Regions from separate parts of the Metabacillus rhizosphaerae genome, predicted to be linked through region 1. Evidence: riboswitches for the same ligand, from Rfam matches in the RefSeq annotation. Region 1 holds a riboswitch; each other region holds the start of a gene.
What was found. Region 1 has a riboswitch for S-adenosylmethionine ahead of WCV66_RS03810 (Na+/H+ antiporter NhaC family protein). Riboswitches for the same ligand answer to the same signal wherever they lie in the genome.
Positions count from the first base shown of each region.

Region 2: linked by a shared signal. The riboswitch ahead of WCV66_RS15820 (2-hydroxyacid dehydrogenase) and the one ahead of WCV66_RS03810 (Na+/H+ antiporter NhaC family protein) in region 1 are both predicted to bind S-adenosylmethionine.
Region 3: linked by a shared signal. The riboswitch ahead of WCV66_RS26010 (bifunctional homocysteine S-methyltransferase/methylenetetrahydrofolate reductase) and the one ahead of WCV66_RS03810 (Na+/H+ antiporter NhaC family protein) in region 1 are both predicted to bind S-adenosylmethionine.

Region 1 covers NZ_CP147403.1:750,424-758,883, forward strand. The annotation lists gene WCV66_RS03790 (GntR family transcriptional regulator) at 1-81, opposite strand, end outside; gene ahpF (alkyl hydroperoxide reductase subunit F) at 476-2,005, opposite strand; gene ahpC (alkyl hydroperoxide reductase subunit C) at 2,020-2,583, opposite strand; gene WCV66_RS03805 (TRM11 family SAM-dependent methyltransferase) at 3,232-4,185, shown strand; SAM riboswitch class I at 4,409-4,514, shown strand; gene WCV66_RS03810 (Na+/H+ antiporter NhaC family protein) at 4,641-5,936, shown strand; gene WCV66_RS03815 (NupC/NupG family nucleoside CNT transporter) at 6,392-7,603, shown strand; gene WCV66_RS03820 (DHA2 family efflux MFS transporter permease subunit) at 7,669-8,460, opposite strand, start outside.
Region 2 covers NZ_CP147403.1:3,225,305-3,233,764, forward strand. The annotation lists gene WCV66_RS15810 (RbtT/DalT/CsbX family MFS transporter) at 1-418, opposite strand, end outside; gene WCV66_RS15815 (FGGY-family carbohydrate kinase) at 456-1,913, opposite strand; gene WCV66_RS15820 (2-hydroxyacid dehydrogenase) at 1,929-2,930, opposite strand; SAM riboswitch class I at 3,060-3,149, opposite strand; gene WCV66_RS15825 (molybdopterin oxidoreductase family protein) at 3,310-5,361, shown strand; gene ndk (nucleoside-diphosphate kinase) at 5,475-5,936, opposite strand; gene gdhA (NADP-specific glutamate dehydrogenase) at 6,256-7,638, opposite strand; gene WCV66_RS15840 (LysR substrate-binding domain-containing protein) at 7,818-8,460, shown strand, end outside.
Region 3 covers NZ_CP147403.1:5,484,965-5,493,424, reverse strand. The annotation lists gene metH (methionine synthase) at 1-2,191, opposite strand, end outside; gene WCV66_RS26010 (bifunctional homocysteine S-methyltransferase/methylenetetrahydrofolate reductase) at 2,184-4,037, opposite strand; SAM riboswitch class I at 4,140-4,411, opposite strand; gene WCV66_RS26960 (hypothetical protein) at 4,440-4,493, shown strand; gene WCV66_RS26005 (YajQ family cyclic di-GMP-binding protein) at 4,659-5,150, opposite strand; gene WCV66_RS26000 (S1 RNA-binding domain-containing protein) at 5,332-6,192, shown strand; gene WCV66_RS25995 (hypothetical protein) at 6,706-6,885, shown strand; gene WCV66_RS25990 (DUF3941 domain-containing protein) at 6,952-7,083, opposite strand; gene WCV66_RS25985 (DegV family protein) at 7,148-8,005, opposite strand; gene WCV66_RS25980 (YitT family protein) at 8,226-8,460, shown strand, end outside.

The DNA of each region.
Region 1 (8,460 bases):
AAGCTCAGATGTTACTCGAGTACCAGCAGAAGCTTTTGCAAGCCATTTTGCAGGGTATAGAAATTCGCTAGATTCAGTCATAAACTCACCTCTTGCTTTCATCCAAGTATACTTGTATACAAGTATTATATCTAAGATTTTAAGTTTTGCAAGCCCTTTTATGAAATCTATATCATATAATGTTTGACAAAAAACCAATGGTGATACATAGACTAAAAACTTAAGTTTGGATTTAGATAGTAATAAAAATGAATGAAAAACACCTAGAAGGGGAGTTAAAGAAAAATGTGACAAATATATGTGGCTAAAGATGATGAAGTTATCCTGAGGGTCTCTTTGTAACTTAGCAAGAACCTACTTATTGATAAGTAGTTGAACTAAGTAAGTCCCAAAATCATAAACTAGTAGAAAAAAAGGTCTTAAAAAGAAGAAAGTCACTTATCTATAGTGAGATAAGTGACTTTCTAAATTATTATTAATTACGGATAAGATAGTCAAATGCACCTAATGATGCAGTCGCGCCTGATCCCATCGAAATAATGATTTGCTTATATGGATTATTCGTGCAGTCACCTGCAGCAAATACTCCTGGAATGTTTGTTGCTCCGTGATTATCTACTACAATCTCACCGATTCTCGTACGTTCAATCGTTTCACCTAACCAATCGGTATTTGGTACTAAACCGATTTGAACAAATACTCCAGCTAATTCAATATGCTGCTCAGCCCCTGTTTCACGATCAATATAGGTAACACCGTTTACCTTGTCGGTACCGGTAATTTCTTTTGTTTGAACATTTTTTAGGACCGTTACATTAGGCAGACTGTATAAACGTTCTTGTAGAACAGAATCAGCTTTAAGTTCTGGCATAAATTCGAGAACTGTAACATGCTTCACAATTCCTGCAAGATCAATTGCCGCTTCAATACCAGAATTACCGCCACCAATAACAGCAACGTGTTTTCCAGCAAACAATGGACCATCACAGTGAGGACAGTATGCTACACCTTTATTCTTAAATTCAGCTTCGCCAGGTACACCAACATTTCGCCAACGAGCACCTGTTGAAAGGATCACGGTTTTACTTTTAAGAACTGCACCATTCTCCAATTCAATTTCAATGAGGTCATTCTTTTCTAAGCGTTTGGCACGCTGCAAGTTCATGACATCAATGTCGTACTCTTTCACATGTTCTTCAAGGCTTGCAGCAAGTTTAGGACCTTCAGTGTATTTCATACTAATAAAGTTTTCAATGCCCACCGTGTCCATGATTTGACCGCCAAAGCGTTCAGCGACAATACCTGTACGAATGCCTTTGCGTGCTGCATAGATTGCTGCACTCGCACCCGCTGGTCCGCCTCCAACAACAAGCACATCAAATGGATCCTTATCGGCAAACTCTGAAGCATTTGGAGTACTACCTACCTTAGCAAGGATCTCCTCTAGTGACATACGACCACTACCGAAGGAATCTCCATTGAGGAACACTGTTGGTACAGCCATGATGCCTTTGCTTTCAACCTCTTCTTTAAACGCTGCACCATCAATCATTGTGTGGGTAATGCCAGGGTTTAAAATGCTCATCAAGTTCAGAGCTTGTACAACATCAGGGCAGTTGTGACAGCTTAGGCTGATGTAAGATTCAAAGTGATATTCACCTTTAATACTTTTAATTTGATTAATTACGTTTTGTTCAACCTTTGGAGCTCTTCCACTCACTTGCAGTAAAGCAAGTACTAATGAAGTAAATTCGTGTCCAAGAGGGATACCAGCAAAAGTTACCCCAGTGTCTTCGCCGATACGGTTCACACTAAAGCTTGGTGTTTTTGGTAATTCTGAGTTCTCAACTTTAATTTTTGATGACATAGTGGCTAATTCATCGACTAAAGCCAACATGTCACGTGAAACGTCATCAGATCCTGCGCTAACTTTGAGAAGCACATTACCTTCCATCAGTTCAAGATATTGGGCTAATTGTGCTTTAATATCTGCATCTAGTATCATTAATCTCTTACTCCTTAAATTTTCCCTACAAGATCAAGGCTTGGCTTTAATGTTGCAGAACCTTCTTGCCATTTTGCCGGGCAAACTTCACCTGGATTGTTGCGTACATATTGTGCTGCTTTAATTTTATTAACAAGCGTGCTTGCATCACGGCCGATTCCACCCGCATTGATTTCAACAGCTTGTACGATACCGTCTGGATCGATGATGAAAGTTCCACGATCAGCAAGACCTTCTTCTTCGTTTAATACATCGAAGTTGCGAGAGATTTTTTGTGAAGGGTCACCAATCATAACATATTCGATTTTGCCAATTGCTTCTGAGTGATCATGCCATGCTTTATGTGTAAAATGAGTATCAGTTGAAACAGAGTATACCTCAACTCCAAGTTCTTTTAGAGTTGCGTATTGATTTTGAAGGTCTTCAAGCTCAGTAGGGCATACGAATGTAAAGTCTGCTGGATAAAAGCAAACTACGCTCCACTTTCCTTTTAGGTTTTCCTCAGTAACTTGGATAAAATCTCCGTTATAATAAGCTTGTGCGTTGAATGGTTGTACTTCTTTTCCAATTAGAGACATAGTAAATGTTCCTCCTAGTGTGTATTTGAGAATTTTTTAATAGCTAGTTTTGAACAGATAGTCAAAACTAATAAATAACCAATAACTAATTATAATTTCTTCTTAGTTTTTATTAGTTATAAATAATAATTCTAATTCAAAATTAATTATTATATAAACCTCATTATTTTGTCAAGGATAATACTCAATCTTCGGAAGATATTTAATTCACTTTTGTGTATCAACACTGGTAGGTCTTGTGAAATGCAAGGTATTTCTAAAACGATCTAAATTGATTTTGGTGGTAAAACTTAAATTTTCAATTATTATCTAGATTTCTCAATAAACCGGTATTTTTAGAAAAATAAAATGCTCTTGATTTATATAAGAATTATAAATAATAACAAGGAAGATGTGTAAGTACCCTAAAATATGGTTGCCTAAATAACTGGTTAATAACCATATCTTCGTATTAAATGTTAAAGCGGCCCTGAAGCGGACTCCCGTCTTACGCCCTAACCAACAAAGTGCCAAAATCAACAGTGAACGGTTTGGCAAAGGTTCACTTCTTGTTATAATGAAACAAGAAATGAACAGGTAACGATTGTGATAATCAATTAATATCGCATGAAGTGAAGCTGAAATAGATTATTAAAGGATGAAAATTAATTGGACAATAAAGACCCAAAAATGAATTATGTATATACTTACTCCTATCCTGATGACGAAAGTTCTTTGTGTGCTTTGGAAATGCGCTCTTTTTTTGGAAAAGAGTCTAAGTCTAGAGTATTGGAAAGCCCAGTGAAGGTTAATCCCACGCGAAGCCCGTTTATTAAGGAAAGAATTGAAGTGAGATATGAGGGGGAAAGCCTTCAGGACCTTGTCAAAAAGGTAAAATCTCTACAATTAGTCGAGGAGACATTTAAAGTTATTTATGTAAAAAATGGAGGGCTTGCAAAAACTGAAAAAGAAGGCTTTGAGAGACGACGTTCAGTAGAGCGAGAGATTGGATTGCATGTCAAAGGTGAAGCGGATTTCCATAATCCAGATCGATTGTTTGGGGTCATGAATGTAAATGGAAGATGGGTATTCGGTGACTACGCTAAAAGTGAGGCGGTTTGGCTCAAACATCAAAAGAAGCCTCATGGTTATTCCACTGCTCTCAATACTCGTGTTGCAAGGGCGGTAGTGAATATTGCCATTCCAAATCCAAGTGGAATAAAGGCAATCGACCCATGCTGTGGGATTGGAACAGTACTAGTTGAAGCCCGATCAATGGGGATTGATATAGTAGGAAGTGACCGAAATTACCTAATCCTGAATGGGGCACGAGAAAACATCGAACACTTTGGTCTAACTGGAGAAGTAAATTTAGCAGATATCAGAGATATAACTAATGACTATGATGTAGCGATTATTGATTTGCCTTACAACTTGTGTTCTGTCATAACAGATGCAGAAAAACTGGAAATGCTCGAGAGTGCGCGGAGGTTTGCAAAGAAAGTGGTAGTGGTAACAATCGAACCGATTGATGAGGTTTTAAGAAACGCAGGATTTTCCATTATTGATCGAGCTATCGCTAAAAAAGGGTCGTTTATTCGTGAAGTGATCGTATGTAAGTGAGGAAAGGGGGACAGTCCCTCACCACTTCACAGCTTTAATGTTGTGAGGGACTGTCCCTTGATTTGACCTTTTAAAGTGGACAAGGTAATTCCATTTATTCCTTTTAATCTTGGTGGTTAACATCCTTGTTGAAGGGTGTAATAATTTTTTTATACTCTTGCGAAAAGAATATAAATGTTGTACTCTTATTTATGTTTTTAATAAAAAAATAAATATGATGATCTTCTTATATAGAGAGACAGAGGGACTGGCCCAATGAAGTCTCGGCAGCAGGCTCAAGATGAGTGCTGTGCCAAATCCAGCAAGCGAAAACGCTTGAAAGATGAGAAGGGTGTTTTATTATAATAAGGCCTCTTCTATTTGTTTGAAAAGAAGAGGTTTTTTATTTTCCCCACATATAGGATGACAGAGTGGATGAAAAAGGTGTTTTGTAAAAAATTAGTGAGGTGTTCATCATGAGTACAGACAGAAAAGGGAATCCATGGGCGCTTTTGCCTTTTGTCGTGTTTTTAATAATCTTTATTGGCTCTGGAATCGTAACAGGAGATTTTTATAAGTTTCCTGTTATAGTGGCGATTACGATTGCAGCAGCCGTCGCTTTAGCAATGAATCGAAAAGAGTCTTTCAATCAGAAGGTTGAGATCTTTTGTAAGGGTGCCGGTGACACAAATATCATGTTAATGGTCATTATTTTCCTTTTAGCTGGTGCTTTTTCAGAAGTAGCAAAGGGAATGGGTGCGGTTGATTCAACTGTAAATCTTGCATTATCAGTTGTACCACAAAACTTATTAATGGTGGGTATATTCATTATCGCGTGTTTTATATCTCTATCTATGGGTACAAGTATGGGAACAATTGTAGCACTTGCACCAATAGGCGTTGGTATTAGTGAGCAGACTGATATTTCACTAGCACTTTCAATGGCTGCGGTTATTGGTGGTGCGATGTTTGGTGATAATTTGTCTTTTATTTCTGATACAACGATTGCTGCAGTGCGCACACAAGGTACAAAAATGAAAGATAAGTTTAAAGTGAACTTTTTCATTGTCTTACCGGCGGCAATAATTGCTTGTGTTATTCTGGGGTTTTTAACAATCGGAGAACAAGCAGTTGTCACACAGCATTCATATAGTTGGGTTAAAATTTTACCATATATCTTTGTGCTTATCACAGCGCTAGCAGGGGTCAATGTATTCCTCGTTCTTTTCATTGGAGTTGTTTTTTCAGGAGTTATTGGGTTAGCAGATGGTAGTTACCGCTTAATGGATATCATTCAACAAATAGGTAATGGGATGTCAGGGATGTATGAGATCTCTTTCCTAGCCATATTAATTGCAGGCATGGTGGAAGTGATTAAACATAATGGAGGTATTGATTATCTTCTTTATAAAGTGACACGCAATATTAAATCAAAAAGAGGGGCTGAATTTAGTATTGCTGGACTTGTTGGTTTAACAGATCTTTCAACAGCAAATAACACGATTTCCATTATCATCACTGGCCCGCTTGCTAAAAATATTGCTGATAAGTATGAGATTGATCCACGTAAATCAGCAAGCCTGTTAGATGTTTTTTCGTGCTGTATTCAAGGTTTAATCCCATATGGAGCACAATTACTTGTAGCTGCAGGAGTTGCAAATATATCACCAGTAAGTATTTTACAATTTTCATTTTATCCATTATTAATTGGAGTATGTGGAGTGATCTCAATTTTAATCGGTTATCCACGATTTGAGCGAGGTAGGAATTGAATCAGTTACAAAAGGCTAACCTTTACTTATAACGTTGGGTTAGTTTTTTTGTATTTAGCTCTGTTAAAGCTCACTATTGATTTTGGTACGTTGTTGATTGGAGTGAATGATTGCAGCGGAAATCAACAACCAAGTTTAACGGTGCCTTGTATTTAAATTTGGTCCTTAGATACTCAATTAATGATAAAAGACTAGTTTAGAAATAAAAATCATTTCGGTAAATAAAAAGGACTTTGTTCTTTTTATGAATGGACTGCTTTATACAGGTAAATATAATACATAAGTATGATTTTGGTGTTTTCTTAATGGATTCACAAAACATCCATTTATATTTCAAGTAGGGTTTGGTAAGATCAAATGGTTGTCTGATGACTGACAACTAAATCCTATTAAGTAATGGTAAGCACTTATTCTTAGTACTTAACCAAATTTGATACATCTAAGAGGTGACAATAATGAATTTATTATGGGGAATATTCGGTATTTTAGTTGTTTTGTGTATTGCATTTCTTTTATCCAGTGGAAAGAAAGCGATTAATTTTAGAACTATAATTGGTGGCTTAGCGATCCAGATTATTTTTGCATTTATCGTGTTGAAGTGGGAAGCGGGAAGATCTGGGCTGGAGTGGTTCACTTTAAGGGTCCAGGATATTATTAATTATGCAAATGAAGGAATTTCATTTCTTTTTGGTCCACTTGCAAGTGGCGGAGAATTTGGGGTAGTATTCGCTTTTCAAGTGTTAACAGTAATTATTTTCTTTTCATCATTAATTTCAGTCTTATATTATTTAGGCATTATGCAATGGTTTATAAAAATCATTGGTGGTGGTTTATCAAAGCTTCTAGGCACGAGTCAGTCAGAATCAATATCAGCGGCAGCAAATATTTTTGTTGGTCAAACGGAAGCACCACTTGTTATCCGACCATATTTAGCTAAAATGACGAAGTCTGAACTCTTTGCAGTAATGACGGGTGGACTTGCTTCTGTCGCAGGGTCTGTACTTGTTGGTTATGCACTTTTAGGTGTACCACTTGAATATCTACTTGCTGCAAGCTTTATGGCGGCACCTGCAGGATTAATTATGGCAAAAATAATGATGCCAGAGACAGAGCGATCATCCGACTCAGATTTTGAAATCTCCAAAGATACAGATTCAGTAAATGTTATTGATGCAGCAGCTCGTGGTGCAAGCGACGGGTTAAAGCTTGCATTAAATGTTGGAGCGATGTTATTAGCATTTATTGCATTAATTGCTTTAGTTAATGGGATTTTAAGCGGTATAGGTGGGATATTTGGTTTTGAAACACTATCACTTGAGGGAATTTTAGGAATCCTGTTCTCTCCGATTGCTTTTGCTGTGGGTGTACCTTGGTCAGAAGCAGTTACCGCAGGTAGCTTTATTGGACAAAAGTTAGTATTAAATGAGTTTGTTGCTTATTCAGCATTTGCACCACAAATCGACCAATTGTCTGATAAAACAGTAATGGTTGTAAGCTTTGCACTATGTGGCTTTGCAAATCTAAGTTCTATGGCAATTCTTCTTGGTGGCTTAGGTGAACTAGCACCAAATCGCCGCCCTGATATTGCAAGATTAGGTCTCCGTGCAGTAGCAGCAGGAATGTTAGCTTCCTTATTAAGTGCAGCAATAGCAGGTATGTTTATTTAAAGGAAAAGGGTAACCCCAAAAGTCTCTGTTTAAGACTTTTTGGGGTTACCCTTTTTCAGTGAATCCTAACCTTCATTTAGTGCCACCTTTTGTGGTCTTTTTTCTTTAACCACTTCTTGCTTTTCGTCTTCTTCTGCTGGTCCCACTCTCTTAATAAAGAATGCAAGGATTACAGCTATTAATGATAAGTAAGTTGCCACGACAAATGCATCATTGATTCCTTGGATAGTTGCTTCTTTTAAAATATATCCCATTTGCTCTGTAGCTTCAGGTGTTACACCAGCTGCTGTTGCCATTTCAGTTGCGTGTTTCTCTGTCTGGTTGGACATCACTGTAACAAGAAAGGCTGTACCAAGTGCACCGGAAATTTGCTTAAATGTGTTAGACATAGCTGTTCCATGTGCATTTAATCGTTGTGGAAGCTGATTTAACCCTGCTGTCATAATTGGCATCATTAACATTGACATACCGAACATACGAGCAGTATATATGACTAATAAAAATGTATATGTGGTCGAATCTGTCAGTTCACTGAATTCCCATGTTGTAACGGTAGTGATTGCTAAACCAATAACAGAGAGCCATCTTGCACCAACTTTATCAAAAATCCACCCTGTAATCGGAGACATAATTCCCATTAAAATCGCCCCAGGCAACAATAGCAACCCTGATTCAAGTGGCGTAAATCCGCGGATATTTTGTAAATAAATTGGCACTAGAATCATTCCAGCAAACATGGCCATTGTGATTATGGCATTAATGATCGTTGTAAGTGTAAACATATTATATTGAAACACTCTAAATTCCAACATAGGATTTTTTACAGTCATTTGACGCCAAATAAATAAGGAAAGAGT
Region 2 (8,460 bases), 2.5 Mb from region 1:
CCACAGCTGTACTTAATCTATTTTTAGGTGTACGGTAAATAACCCATGTTAAAAAAGAATAAGCAAAAAGAGGGTAGCCAAAACCTTTTATAAAATATGAAAATAGCATAACTGAATAATTCATTGATTCAAAACCAAATACGATAAACCCAGCTGTACCGATGATATAGAATAATAATCCCATCGACATTGTACGCTTAGCACCAAATGCTTCTAAACAAACACCCGAAAACCAAGAAGAAAGTGCTAAAGATATACCGTATACAGTAAATATTGATGCCGATTGCTGAACAGTCAAGCCGTTTTCAATTAAGAAAGGACTAAGCCAACCAGCTTCGAGGCCATCTCCCATCATAAAGAGCATGACGCCGAGAAAGCCAAAGCTTAATTTTTTAGGTATTCCAATTTTATCTAACATTCGTTTCTCTCCAAACCTTGTTTTTAGTAATGTAACTTTATTTGTTATAGGTTACATTCATTTTAGAAAAAAAATGTTGTGCTTTTTTCCACTCTTCATACATAACGTCATTGTGTTGAATATCAGGCTTAATTATATTGATTTCATCTGACAGTTTGTCAGTTAATCCTAATGTCTTGTTGCAAATAACAGTGGCACCAACAGCAGATGCTTGACTGTATCCTTGACGAATATATACGTCTTTTTGTAAGAGATTGGCTACAAATTTTGCTAAAGTTCTACTTTGAAAACCGCCGCCACATGCCCACACATATGGTAAATCGAAAGAACTTACTTCACATAATTGATCATAATGCCACCTGATTGTGCAAGCAATTTCCCATAAAGCAGAAGCGACAAAATGAGCGCGAGTTAAGTCATGTGCTAATGGAGTATTGAAAATAAATCCGCCTTTCTTTGAAGCATTCTTCTCATCAGTAAGATACATACCTAACGCTGATACACAATCAATGTTCTCGAGCTTACTCATTTCATCTTCCATTTGTTGATAACTTTCATTAGGATAGAAAATAGCTTTTAATTTTTGATAATTTAGTCCGGTAATCCCTGGATTCGTTTCAAGTAGCCATGTATTTTTTTGTGTATAAGCATTCGTCCAAGCTCTTTTTTCATGATCCACTCGATATTCATTTGTCATTTTGCAAATAGGGGTGGTTGTACCTGATACAATGACGACATCTCGATTTTCGGCAAATGTACTTTCAATTGCGAGTTGAGTATCTCCGCCACCGACAATAATCAAAACATCCTTCTTTAACCCTAACTCATTTGCGATTGTTGGTGTTATTTCACCAAGTATTGTGCCAGATGCTTTAATTTCTGGTAAAAACTTTCTAGAAATCCCAAATTGTTCACACATCACATCAGACCAATCTGTTTTTTGAACATCATATAGCAGTGATTCTGTTGCCTGGGATGGCTCATAGACTAAGACACCACTTAATTTATAAGTAATCCAGTCACTAATACTAGTAAATGTATCGATTTTATCCCATAACATAGGCTGTCGGTTCTTAAGGGCAACAAGCTTTAAAGCCGAAAACAAGGCAGAAGGTAACCTACCTGTTGTTTCAAAGATAAATTCTGGATCAGGCAATGTACGTTCCCATTCACGACCACGATTATCAATGTTTGGTAAGCCGATAAATGAGTTCCCGTCCCGATCCTGTAAGACAATCCCTTGGCGTTGACTTGTCGAGGTAATCGCCTTAATTGAAATATCAGGTGCGCTTGTGATTACTTTTTTCGCTAAAAAAATAAGTTTTCTCCAAAGTAAATCAGGTGAAAAATAACGACTATCTGGATAAAGAGATTCGGTTTCATACTGAATATCCTCTCTTTCGACAGCTATAACCTCACCTGTAGTCGCAACAATTGCTACTCTAGCATTTCCTGTGCCAATATCAAATACTAAATAACCTTGTTTTAATGTCACTTTATTCACTTCTTTCTATGACTTTACATTTAGACTTTTTTGATTATAGATTGTCGGAACGTCAAGAGTACGTTTTATATACCACTTCGTAAACGCTTGATTCATAATCGATACGTGATGATCCTCAACCTCATAACTTGCACCAGCAAGGTGGGGGGTAGCTAAAACATTTGGCAATTTGATGATTTCATAATCACTTTTATCTGGTGGTTCATGATAAAATACATCTAAAATAGCCCCACGAATTTTACCTTCTTTTAAGACATGAACAAGTGCATCTCGCTTAACGACAACTGCTCTTGACGTATTTACTAAGATTGCGTCTTCCTTCATAAGTCCTAAATAATGTTCATCTATCATTCCGATTGTTTCTTCGGTACGAGGGAGGTGAATAGATACGACATCACTAGTTGAAAAAACCTCATCCAAGGATACACGAGTATGGTTGGGATTTTGGCTTTCAACATATGGATCATAGTATTGAATGCTGCATTGAAAACTTTCAAGAACAGCTGCAATTCTCTGACCAACGGCACCGAATCCTACCATTCCAATAGTTTTTCCTGTAATCTCATTTCCTTTGAACTTTAAATATGCTTGTAAGTAGTCTCCATCCCATTTTTCCTGCTGCAACCATTCAGAGGAGGCGATTGTATGTCTATAGAAGGTAATGAGATTGCCAATGAATAATTCAGCAACTGCTTGTGCATTTCGAGCGGGGGTATAAAATACCGGAATTCCTCTTTTGGTTGCAGCTTCAACATCAACATTGGAAGGCATGCCACGACACACACCAACAAATTTCAATTCAGGTACTTCTGCAAATACATTTTCAGTCACTTTATCTAACTCAGCTATTAATCCCTCAGCCTTTGATTCTTTTAATAGAGCGATTAACTCAGCTTCGTTATAGGCTCTACCATTCTCTTTCCAACAACGATAGGTACAATCGCCAAAAAGTTCCTTTAATTTGACTAGACCTTCGTCGTTATACGGTGCTGTTACTAAGACATTCATTTTCTTCATCTCCTCTTTTTGCTTTGAAAACAACCCTTTAATTCAAAAAAATAAAAAAATCTCTTCCCAAAATGTTGGAAAGAGATGGTTATTTATTATCGTTCTCACAATAAACTATAAGGGCAGCTCTTTCTATCTTTCAAGCAATGCTTGCTGGAATTGGCACATTATGTTGCCGAGGTTTCGACGGGCCAGTCCCTCCACCTCTCTTAATAGAAATAACAAAATATTTAATTGATTAAATTGTTTATATATTTAGACAATGTATTAAATATTAAATAAAAATTATAGGTAAGTCAATCTATTTTCTAAACTTTCTAAAGATTGGTTCGATATGTTATAATTTATAAAGCAATTTTTTCATGAAAGGATACTAGTTATGCAGGAATATATAAATATAGAAGATGGTGTTGTGCCTTCAGTTTGTTCACTTGACTGTCCAGATCAATGTGGATTACTGATACACAAAAAAGAAGGAAAAATCGTTAAAATCGAAGGTGATCCTGAACATCCTGTAACAAAAGGGAATATTTGCAATAAGGTCCGAAACATGGGTGAACGAATCTATGATCAAAAGAGAATTAAGACACCCTTGAAACGTATTGGTGAAAAGGGTGAGGGGAAATTTCAGCCAATTAGCTGGCAAGAGGCAATCGAAACGATTACAAATCAATGGAAAAAACTTATCTCAGAAGAAGGATCAGAAACCATTCTTCCTTATAGTTTTTATGGGAATATGGGAAATATCAATGCAGAAGGAATGGATCGCCGGTTCTTTCACCGCTTAGGGTCAAGTCAAATTGACAGGACGATTTGTTCAGTTGCAGGTTCAAAAGGATATAAGTATACAATGGGTGGAAGTTATGGAACAGACCCAGAAGAAATGACGGAAACAAAGCTATTTATCATGTGGGGAATTAACGCTGTAAGCACGAATATGCATCAAATGATGATTGCGCAAAAGGCTAGAAAAAATGGCGCTAAAATTATCGCCATTGATGTACACAAAAATCAAACAGGGCGAATGGCAGATTGGTTTATCCCAATTCTACCAGGTACGGATGGAGCCCTAGCATTAGGGATTATGCATATTCTTTACAAAGAAAAGCTTGTTAATCTATCATTCTTAAAAGAATATACTGTTGGTTATGAAGAGCTAGAAGAACATGTTAAGAACTATGATCCACAAATGGTCTCAGATGTTACAGGTGTTGCTGTAGAAGACATTTATACATTAGCTCGGATGTACGGAGAGACCTCTCCTTCTATGATAAGAATTGGCAATGGATTACAGCATCACGATAATGGTGGAATGATTGTTAGGACAATTGCGTGTTTACCTGCATTAACAGGACAGTGGGTTGTAAAGGGTGGGGGAGCTCTGAAATCAAACTCTGCCTATTTAGCCCATAATACAAAAGCGCTGCAACGACCAGATCTTATGAAAAAGCAAACTCGAACAATAAATATGAACCAATTAGGTAAAGCGTTACTTGAAACAGAAGAGCCCATTCGCTCATTGTTCATATATGGAAGCAACCCAGCTGTTGTGACTCCAGATGCTAATAAGGTACGTGAGGGTCTTGCTCGTGAAGATTTATTCACTGTCGTTCATGACTTGTTTTTAACGGAAACAGCTATGTTTGCAGACATTGTTTTACCTGCTACATCAGCTTTTGAAAATACTGATTTTTATACGTCTTACTGGCATAACTATATCCATCTGCAGGAACCTGTCATTTCATCATTTGGAGAAAGTAAATCTAATACAGAGGTATTCAGACTTCTTGCTCAAGCAATGGGATACGATGAACAAGCATTTAAGGATTCAGATGAAGAATTAATTCAACAAGCTCTAAACAATTTATCGAACCCTTATTTACCAGACAAATGCCATGAAAAATTAAAAATAGATCGCTATCTGAAAGCAAGTACAAGTGATTTATTGAAAAATTTAAACACACCAAGTGGTAAGATTGAGTTGTTTTCTAAAAAAATGGAATTAGATGGTTACCCCGGACTCCCAACCTATATTCCTTTATTAGAAGAGACAGATTTTCCTTTTCAATATGTACCTGGACCAAATCATAATTTTTTAAATTCAACCTTTTCAAATAATGAGAAACATATCAAACTTGAAAAAGCACCAAAATTATTTATGAATCAACATGATGCGGATAAACGAGGTATTGAAGATGGAACAGTTGTCCGAATTTGGAATGATCGTGGAGAATGTGAGCTCTCAGTTTCTGTAGGCAATCAAGTTTTACCAGGAGTAGTCGTAAGTCAAGGCCTTTGGTCAGACATCACGGGTAAAAAACATTTGGTCAATTCCTTAACTCCAGATCGAGTTTCCGATATGGGCGGGGGTGCTACATTTTTTTCAGGCCGGGTAAATGTAGAAGTAATTAATCAGAAGGAAATGGTTTAAAACCTGTTTTTTCTATATATTACCGTTTTTTTCATAAAGAATGTCTTTAGTTGGCTAACTCTAACAAGTGGTCAACTAAAGACATTATAACAATAACTTTTCCAAGTCTTAATTCAAACTGATTTACGTTCGTCAAAAGGAAAATCTTTATTTAGAGAACGGATTGATAACGGGTCAAAGAAGTTTGCGATTTCTCGTTCTGCACTTAAAAGAGAATCAGAGCCATGAATCACATTTTCCGCTTTGGAATATGCAAAATCACCACGAATTGTACCAGGTAATGCTTCTAAAGGACTTGTTTTTCCAATCATGCTTCGAGAAACTTCAATAATATTTTCGCCTTCCCAAACCATTGCAAAAACAGAGTCTGATGTAATAAATTCTACCAACTCACCAAAAAATGGTTTATCTTGAAGCTCCATATAATGATATTCAGCTTTTTCACGACTTATAGTCATAAGCTCTGCATTTAACAATGTGAACCCCTTTTGCTCAAAACGTTTAATAATTTCACCAATTAAACCTCGCTTTACACCATCAGGCTTCACCATAATAAACGTACGCTGTATCGGCATAATCATCACCTCTTAATAATGAAATAAATTAGTATACTAGTGTAGTTTTTAAATCTTGTAGTATACATTATGTCAATTTTTCTCATTTATATAACAGGTTGCTAGAAAAAAGTAGTTATGCTTAAATTGATTCAATAAGTGTATGAGCAAGTGGAGAGGGGATAATCGTAAAGTAGTATTAAACTAGAGGATAGTTTAAATTGCAGAAAAAGGCTATTCATATTACATGAAAAATTAAAAGCTAGGAGGACATGTCCTCCTAGCTTACTTAAGATTTCTAATTATATCCGTTGAAAAAATAAACAAATTCTTAGAGAAATTAAATAATTCCTTGAGCAATCATAGCATCTGCAACTTTAACAAAACCAGCAATATTAGCACCAACGACTAGATTTCCAGGTGCACCATACTCTTGAGCTGCTTTCATGCTTTCGTTGTAAATGTTTTTCATGATATCATGTAATTTGGCGTCGACTTCCTCAAACGTCCAAGCTAATCTTGCACTGTTTTGAGCCATTTCTAATGCCGAAACTGAAACGCCACCTGCATTTGCTGCTTTTGCTGGTGCAAATAAAACCTTATTTTTCAAGAAAATCTCGACTGCTTCTAGTGTAGAAGGCATGTTTGCACCTTCACCGATCGCTTTCACACCATTAGAAACTAATAGCTCAGCTGAATGTGCATCTATTTCATTTTGTGTTGCACAAGGTAGGGCGATATCACATGGAATCGTCCAGATCCCCGAACATCCTTCAACATAATGCGCTTCTGGATGTTCGTTTACATATTCACTTATTCTTTTGTTTTCTACTTCTTTTAAGCGTTTTACTGTTGAAAGGTCTATGCCATTCTTGTCATATACATAACCAGTTGAGTCACTACATGCTAATACCTTAGCACCTAATTGCATCGCTTTTTCAATAGCATAAATGGAAACATTACCTGAACCTGATACAACTACCGTACTTCCTTTGAAGCTTAAGTTTTGATCCTTTAACATTTCTTCTACAAAGTAGACTGTTCCATATCCAGTTGCTTCTGTTCGTGCTAAGCTTCCGCCGTAACCAAGGCCTTTACCTGTTAATACGCCAGCTTCGAAGCCGCCACGCATTTTTTTATATTGTCCAAACATATAGCCAATTTCTCTAGCTCCTACACCGATATCACCAGCTGGAACATCGATATCAGGACCGATATACTTGCTAAGTTCAGACATGAAGCTTTGTGTAAAGCGCATGATTTCCGCATCTGATTTTCCCTTAGGATCAAAATCAGCTCCGCCTTTTCCGCCGCCAATTGGTTGACCAGTTAAAGAGTTTTTATAAATTTGCTCAAAGCCTAAAAATTTAATAATACTTGCATTTACAGAAGGGTGAAATCTTAAACCTCCCTTATATGGACCGATAGCACTGTTAAATTGGACACGGAATCCTCGGTTAACTTGCACATTTCCTTGATCATCAACCCATGGAACTCTAAATGAGATGACTCTTTCAGGCTCAACAATTCTTTCAAGAATAGCTTGCTTGATGTAGTGAGGATTTTTAGCGAGAACAGGAACTAAAGAATCAAAAACTTCTTTAACCGCTTGATGAAACTCACTTTCATGTGGATTACGCTTTTTTACAGTTGCGTAAACTTGTTCGACATACTCTTTCACATTATCTGTAAATGATTGCTCTATTTTCTCGATTGTTTTCATCCTTTTCATTCTCCTATGAGTCAATATTAAATAAAAATGATCATATTGACTGAAATATTTTAATTTTTATTAGATTTACTGTTAAGCTGTATTTTATAATCAAATAATAATCCAATCAATATAAAGAAACGATAAAGTTAATGCGTTTTATGCATGAATGAAAATCAGGGGGAACAACAATGGAAATTAGACAGATAAGGTATTTTATGGAAGTTGCAATGCGAGAACATGTAACAGAAGCAGCAGACTCTCTGCATGTGGCACAATCCTCTGTGAGTAGACAGATATTTAATTTAGAAAGCGAATTAGGCGTTGACCTGTTTATTAGAGAAGGAAGAAGAGTAAAATTAACTCCAATTGGAAAAGTATTTTTAGAGCGGATGAAACATGCAATGAATGTGATTGATGATGCGACACGTGAAGTAGAAGAGTATTTAGATCCAGAAAAAGGGACGATTCGAATAGCTTTTCCGATTAGTTTGGCAGCACATACGTTACCTACTGTGATTTATGCTTTTCGTATGCACTATCCAGAAGCGAAATTTAAACTGAAGCAAGCTCTGTATCAAGACTTAATAGATGGAGTGGTGAAAGGGGATTTTAACCTTGCATTAATTGGTCCATTGCCAATGGATGAGAAGAAGATTAAGCGGAAAATATTATTCACGGAAAATATTGTTGCTCTCTTGCCAATTCATCATCCACTTGCAAACAGGTCGACTATAAAGTTGCGCGAACTTAAGGATGACCCTTTTTGTTTACTCCAAAACGGCACTGTTTTTCGTGAAATTGTTATTAATGCATGTGCCGAACTAGGCTTCT
Region 3 (8,460 bases), 920 kb from region 1:
TGTCCACCAAGTTTTTACCGATATCGTGAACATCACCTTTAACAGTTGCTAATAAAATTTTACCTTTTCCACTATCGTCTTTCTTGTCCATAAATTGTTCTAAATAAGATACCGAAGCTTTCATTACTTCAGCACTTTGTAATACTTCAGCAACAATTAATTGATTGTCATTAAACAAGACACCAACCTCGGCCATTCCAGCCATTAGGGGTCCGTTAATGATCGAAAGGGGATCAGGGTACTTTTTAAGAGCTAATTCTAAATCTGGAAGAAGACCTTCCTTTGTTCCTTCAACGATATAAAGAGCTAGTCTTTCCTCTAATGGAAGAGATTTTACTGGCTTTTTGTTTTCCTTTTTCTTCCCTCGATAAAATGCAGTAAACGCAGCAAGTGTTTCATCCGTTGTTTTAAATAACAGATCTTCTGCTTGCTTGATTTCTTCCTTTGGAATCGAAGCAAAACGCTCTAATTTTTCGGTGTTTACGATCGCATAATCAAGTCCTGCTTGTGTGCAATGGTATAAATAAACTGCATTCAATACTTCACGTCCAACAGGAGGAAGGCCAAAGGATACATTACTTACACCAAGGATTGTTAAGCATTCTGGTAAGTGTTCCTTTATCAGTTGAATACCACGTACTGTTTCATTTGCAGATCCAATATATTGCTCATCACCAGTTCCAACTGGGAAAACAAGTGGATCAAAGATTAAATCACTCGCCTTAAGACCATGTTTTTTGACAAGTAAATCATGTGAACGAATCGCAACCTCAAGCTTCTTTTCAGCTGTTAATGCCATCCCAATTTCATCGATGGTCCCTACAACTAAAGCTCCACCATATTTTTTTACAAGGGGAACAATTGCATCAAAGCGTTCTTCACCGTCCTCAAGGTTTATTGAGTTGATGATAGCTTTACCTTGAGAATATTTTAATGCTCTTTCGATGACATTTTCATCTGTTGAGTCAATAACAAGAGGGGCCTTTACCTTTTTAACAACCTCTTGAATGAATGCTTCCATATCTTCAAGTTCATCTCTGTCAGGGTCTGCTAAGCAAATATCGATAACATGTGCACCATTTTTCACCTGTGCTCTAGCAATTTCAGAGGCTTCTTCAAATTTTTGTTCTGCAATCAACCGTTTGAATTTACGAGAACCTATAACGTTTGTTCTTTCTCCGACAAATAGTGGACGCATGCCATCTTCATAAAGAAGGGCATCGATTCCAGAAACAGTGTGACCACTTGAAACGTCTTCGATGCTCCGTGGGTTGATCGTTGCTACAGCATCAGAGATGGCTTTAATATGTTCAGGAGTTGTTCCACAACAACCGCCTACAAAATTTAGCCAGCCTTGTTCAGCGAAGCCAACAAGTTTTTTGGCAAGTGACTCAGGTGATTCATGGTAATTACCTTCTTCATCAGGTAAGCCAGCATTCGGATAACAACTTACAGCTGTATTCGCTAATCCGGATAATGTACGGATATGGTCTGTCATAAATTCAGGACCTGTTGCACAGTTTAGACCAACCGAAATTGGTTTCATATGCTCTAATGAGACATAAAAAGCCTCAATATCCTGTCCTGCTAATGTTGTACCCATTGGTTCAATTGTTCCTGAAACCATAAGTGGAAGCTCTTTACCTGTTGTTTCAAATGCCTTTTGGATGCCTAAGAATCCAGCTTTTACATTGAGCATATCCTGGCTAGTTTCAAGGAGAAGTAAGTCAGCGCCACCGATAATTAATCCTCTTGCTTGTTCTTCATAGTTATCGACTAAAGTATCAAATGTTGTCCCACCAGTTACAGATAACGTTTTCGTTGTTGGACCCATTGCTCCTGCAACATATCTTGGTTTTTCAGGTGTGGAAAATTTATCAGCTGCGTTTTTTGCAATTTTAGCTGATTCAATATTAAGTTCAAGGGCGAAAGAACCTAGGTCATATTCATCTAAAACAAGACAAGTAGCTCCAAATGTGTTTGTTGAAATGATATCTGAGCCTGCTTCAAGATAGGCTTCATGAATCATTTCAATTGTTTTCGGTGCTGTTAAAGTTAAATATTCATTACAGCCTTCGTAGTCTTCACCACCAAAATCATCAGGTGTAAGATCAGCAGCTTGAATCATTGTACCCATTGCACCGTCAAGTACAAGTATCCGTTTTTTTATTTCATTTTTGATGCTACACATGTGTAATCTTCCTTTCAGCCAGTTGTTTTTCCTTCTCATGGATGTAATTGGTTAGCTCCACTGTAAGGTCGTACTGTAAAAATGGAGTTATTAAATAAATTCCATTAAATAAATCAAATGCTGTATCAATAAGATCCTTTGCAATGGCTAAGCCCTCTTGGCGGGCTTGTTCCTTATCTGTTCCAGCTGCTGCCATTTTTTCACGAATCGAATCTGAAAGTTTAATTCCAGGAATTTCATTATGAATAAATTCTGCGTTACGGCTTGATGTCAATGGCATGATCCCGATGTAAATAGGTGCTTTTAAGTTTCTGGTTTCCTCATATACATCTACAATTTGCTGACTTGAATAAAGAGGTTGTGAGATAAAATAATCTGCACCATGGGCAATTTTCTTTTCAAGTCTGACAACAGCCTTATCTAAGTGACGAACATTTGGATTAAAGGCAGCCGCAACTGAGAAGTTGGTTTTTTCACCTAATGGTTTACCGGAGTAAGAGACACCTTCATTGAATTGTTTAATTAAACTGATTAAATCAAACGAGGAAACATCATAAACAGAAGTTGCCCCAGGGAAATCACCAATTTTTGAAGGGTCACCAGTAATTGCTAGTACATCAGATAGTCCTAATGAATGTAAACCCATTAAATGAGACTGTAAGCCAATTAAGTTTCGATCACGACATGTAATATGAATTAATGCTCTGCCACCTGTTTTTTCTTTTGCGAGTATTCCGGCAGCTAGGTTACTTACCCGTGGAGAAGCAAGCGAGTTATCTGCAAGAGTCAAAGCATCGATACCTGCATGATGAAGCGCTTGTGCCCCTTCAAGGAATTTATTCATTCCAAGCTTCTTCGGTGGGTCAAGCTCAACAATAACTGAACGTTTTTCCTTTACAATCTCCTGAAGTGGAGGAAGTGTGTCAGTATTACTAGATGTGATATTTACTTGTACTTGCTTCGGAACTCTTACCTTTTTATCTGTAACAGGAGCAAGATGCCCTACAGCTTCAGCGATTGCTTGAATATGTTTTGGTGTTGTTCCACAACAGCCACCAATTAGGCGAACACCTTGGTCTCTAAATTTCAGAGCGCTCTCCTTAAAGTAACCTTCATCAGATTCATAAACAAGACGACCTTCATTTAAAGCAGGTAAGCTACTGTTCGGGAATACAGATAGATAGGCTGACTCAAGAAGTGGAACCTCCTCAAGAGATTGAATCATATGGTATGGACCTAAACGGCAGTTTAAGCCAATTACATTTGCACCAAGCTCTTCGAGAGTTGAAAAAGCATCTGTTAATGCTGTTCCATCTTGTAAAACACCTGCTTCATGGAGGGATACATTGGCAATGATTGGTTTATTTGTTTCCTTTTTTGCAATTTGGAGTACTGTTTTCATTTCCTCTAAATCATAGTAGGTTTCAAGTAATAGGCCGTCTACATCTTCATTTAGTAAGATAAACAACTGCTCTCTAAAATTGCGTTTAATTTCTTCAAGTGTATGGGCACTTTTTTTGAAGGAACGAACTCCGCCAATAGTTCCAAATACATACGTCGAAGAAGTAGCTGCTCGTTTGGCAATTTCAACAGCAGTTTTGTTAATTTGTCTAATTTCATCCTCTAGGCCGTAACGTGAGAGTTTAATATCATTTGCCCCATAGGTGTTCGTCTGAATTAGGTTAGCACCGGCTTGAATATATGCTTGATGAACGCGCTTGACATCATCAGGTTTTGATAGGTTTAATTCTTCAAAACAACGATCAACACCATGGGAATAAAGCATTGTTCCCATTGCACCGTCCCCAATTAAAATCTTACTTTTTAAGTCTTCCAAAAAGCTCATAGAAAAGCCTCCGATCTATGTAGTAGTGTGAGGAGAAAAGATGAATCGAAATAATAATAAAAAAAGCCCTCTTAAGAAGAAGGCTGAATGATTCAAAGCTTCCCCTTATCTTTCAAGCATCTTACATGCTTAGCTGGAATTAGCACCTTGGCACTCGGAGGATAAGTAGGATAGATTAAATTGTTTAGAAAGGTTGTAAACCATACTGTTGTTTGTTTTCTATCCGCACCTGCAAGCTTTGTAGATGCGGATAGAAAACAACTTAAGGTTTATTTTCTTCCTTTGAACAATCAACTAAAATCCAGGTCTTCACTCGTTATGGACCGGTTGCTGAAGCTTCATAGGGCCAGTCCCTCAGCTTCTCTTGATAAGATATGAAATTATTGTATTTACTTTAATATATTGAAAAGTGTTACAACTAATTTATCTAATATTATGAAAAATATCAATAGTTAAATGATATTTTGGATAAAATTAAGTGTGGGAAAAGGTGGTAATCAAGTTTTGAAACGTAAAAAAGGCAGTTCATGTGACAACGATTTGTTTGATGAACTGCCTGGGAAAATCATATAAGATTACTTTTGGTAGGAACTTTGACATCCAGCTCCAGCGCTTTTGTTTTTAGCGATAATTAATAAACTGTACGTCAATTGGTAGGTCAGCTTCTCTTATTGCAGCAATGACTTGTTGTAAATCGTCTCGGCTTTTTCCTGTTACACGAATTTGATCATCTTGAATTTGAGTTTTCACCTTTAAGCCAGCGTTTTTAATAAGCGTATTTATTTTTTTTGCATTTTCTTTATCAATCCCAGAAACTAATTCTGCTCTTTGACGAACTGTTCCACCTGAGGCATTCTCAATTTTTTTATACGAAATATTTTTAATTGGTACATTTCGTTTAACAAGTTTTGATAATAGGACATCTTTTAGTTGGTCTAGCTTATACTCATCGTCTGAGACTAAAACTAGTTCTTCTTTTTCTAATGATATATTACTTTTGCTCCCTTTGAAATCATAACGAGTAGCAATTTCTTTCATTGCTATACTAATTGCATTTGTTACTTCAGGGAATTCAATTTTGGATACAATATCAAATGAACTATCTTTCGCCATATTAATCCTCCATTACGTATATAATATGGTTAGATTATAGTAAAATAAAACAATGTTCACAACTTTTTAAACGCTCAGATGATTATTGAGTATAATTGTTTGCTGAAAACGACGTATAAATGATGAGAAAGTGAGAACTAATAATATTTTCACTTAAATGATGAAAGGAACGATAAATGATATGATGCCAGGCACATTTGCAATATTAACGATAGATGAAAAGGTTGATTATGGATACTTCTTAACAGATGGAGATGAGCGCGTACTATTACATAAAAGCGAAGTGATAGGAGAAATCGAGGTTGGAGAAAAAATTGAGGTCTTTTTCGTGATTGATGCTCAAGAACGATTGTATGCAACAATGAAAAAACCACTGATTACGGATCAATCATATGGTTGGGTCGAAGTGGTAGATGTAGTAGATGATATGGGGGCATTTGTGGATATTGGCTTGAGTAAGGATGCTCTTGTTGCAATGGATCACCTCCCGTTTTTAAGAGAAGTATGGCCTAAACCAGGGGACAAGCTTTATTGTACATTAAAGGTTTCAGGAAATGGCCGTTTTTTTGTTCGCCTAGCGACAGAGGAAATTGTTGAACCTCTCTTTAAAGATGCTGATCGTTCGTTGTTTAATAAAGAAATATCAGGAACTGTTTACAGAATGATTGTAGCAGGTTCATTCATATTAACTGAAGAAGGCTATAAAGGTTTTATCCATTCCTCACAGCGAACCGTTGAGCCGCGTTTAGGTGAAACAGTAACAGGACGAGTTATTGACGTGAAGGAAGATGGGACTCTTAACGTCAGTTTATTGCCTCGTAAGCATGAGGCATTGAGTGGTGATGCAGAACGAATTTATGGTTATATGCAAGAAAGAGGCGGAGCTATGCCTTTCAATGATAAAAGTGATCCAGATGATATATATGAACGATTTGAACTAAGTAAAGGTGCGTTTAAACGAGCTTTAGGGCATTTAATGAAAAATGGTAGAGTTTATCAAAAAGATGGCTGGACATATTTTAAAGAACAGCAGGATCAATAAAAATAACAAAACGTCCTCCATTTCTAATTAGAAATGGAGGACGTTTTTTATTGGCGATATGAATATGACGATGGTTCATTTCGTAATAAGTCAATTAACTGACGATTTAAAGCAAACGTTAGGCAGTTTTAAACTGAAGTAAATAATAGATAATATAAAAGTAAGATCCTGTCATACAGGTTCATACTTTTAGGCTCTTTTCTAAAAGATTGTTGTTTTTGAACAAAACTGATTAGGTTGATTGGTGCGGAAGGTGCGAGACTCCTGTGGGAGTAGCGGGACAGATGAGACCCCGCAGGCGCTTCGCGCTGAGGAGGCTCATCGCCCGCCCCACGGAAAGCGAGCATCCTGGAGCGCCAATCAACCAACCCAATACTATTTTAAAAGCAACAAAGTTTGCGAAAACAGCCTACTTTTATAAGTAGATTCATTTCAAACCAAAATCTTGACGCTTTCATAAGCTACAAAATATACTGATTTTATAGAATGTTTAGTATAAAGGATTGGTATGGGATGGAAATAAAAGTGCTTGCAGTTGAAGATGGAATTCATAATAAGTTAAAGCTATCAAGAGAGCAATATGCACATCTAAAAGATAAGAATGTTTTTTCGCTTGGTGATCAAGTATATCATTATGGGAGAATGGACCTACAAACGAATTGTCTAACGATATATGTAAAACCAGAAAAATAACAACCTATAGAACAATAAGGTCTTTCACTTAACATGAGTTGCATGCCTAAGTAAAAGACCTTTTGTTCATTTATGATCTGTTCTCTTAGAATATTGACGTTCACCTTGCTTGCGATTTTTATCACGCATCATGTTTTTTTCATGGCGCTTAGCATTGTTATCTTGTGCCTTTTTATCGTTATCACTAGTATGTGGCATGAAAAAACTCCTTTCAAACGAATATAGCTTTATCATGCCCTTTCCGAGCTTTAAATATGTGTTACTACAACTCGTCATTTAAGAAGAATATCGCAAGAGTACCAGGACCAGCATGAGCTCCAACAACTGCCCCAACATAATTTATATACACTTCATTAGGTGAAAATTCTTTCTCGATCAATGCTTTCATTTCATAAGCAGCTTCTTCATCATCTCCATGGCTGATGGCGATGGTTTGGTTTTGTAAGTTAACACCACGTTCACTCATAATTTCAATAATGCGTCGAAAAACTTTTTTGCGTCCGCGTATCTTTTCAAGAGGAATAAGTTTTCCGTCCTCTACATGAAGTAAAGGCTTGATATTTAAAAGTCCCCCAACAAATGCAGATGCTTTGCTAATTCTGCCTCCACGAGCTAAGTATTCTAAATTATCTACAGTAAAGATATGCTCCATCTTTAAACAATAGTTTTTAACAGCTGTCTCAATTTCACTTAGGCTTTTTCCACTTTCAGCTAAATCGGCTGCATATCTAACAGCAAGACCATGTCCAAGCGAGGCACACTTTGTATCGATAATCGCTAATTCAAATGAGGGGAATTCTTCAAGTACCTCATTTCGAATCATCATCGCTGTCTGATACGTTCCGGATAGCTCCGACGAGAAAGCTACATAAAGACTTGGTATTCCTTTATTTGCAAGGTCTGTAAATGATTCCTTTATTAAAAGAGGAGAAGGTTGTGATGTTTTAACAACAGCACCTTCGCGCATTGCATTATATAACTGTTTAGGTTTTATTTCTATTTGATCTTGTAGTTGCTCACCCTTAATATCTACGCTAAGCGGAAGAAATGAAATAGAATGTTCCTCAAAATAATCTAGGGGTAAATCACAAGCACTATCTGCTAGGATATGTACATTCATTTAAACACCTCATTTGTATTTGCTCATTTTTTAAAATTTCCAATTAAATACGAAAGTATAAGATATCTATATTCCTTCAAAATGCAGTCATGCTAATAAGTCTAATTCATTTTTAGTTTATCATGACCAAATTAAAATACAATCTTTGTATTCATTTTACATGAAAATGGGAAGAACAAAGAATATAGGGACTTAGATTGTAAAGGAGGTCTATCTTTTCATGATTAAAGGTGAGGTAGTAAAAATTATTGTTGTGCTTGTTGGTGCATTATTAAATGCAATAGGTTTGAACTTATTTCTAATTCCTGCAAACGTATATTCAAGTGGTTTTACAGGACTTTCTCAACTGCTTTCTAGCATACTAGAGGAATATACACCTTTTTATATTTCCACAGGTATCTTATTATTACTACTAAATATTCCAGTAGCAATTTTGGGATGGATAAAGGTAGGGA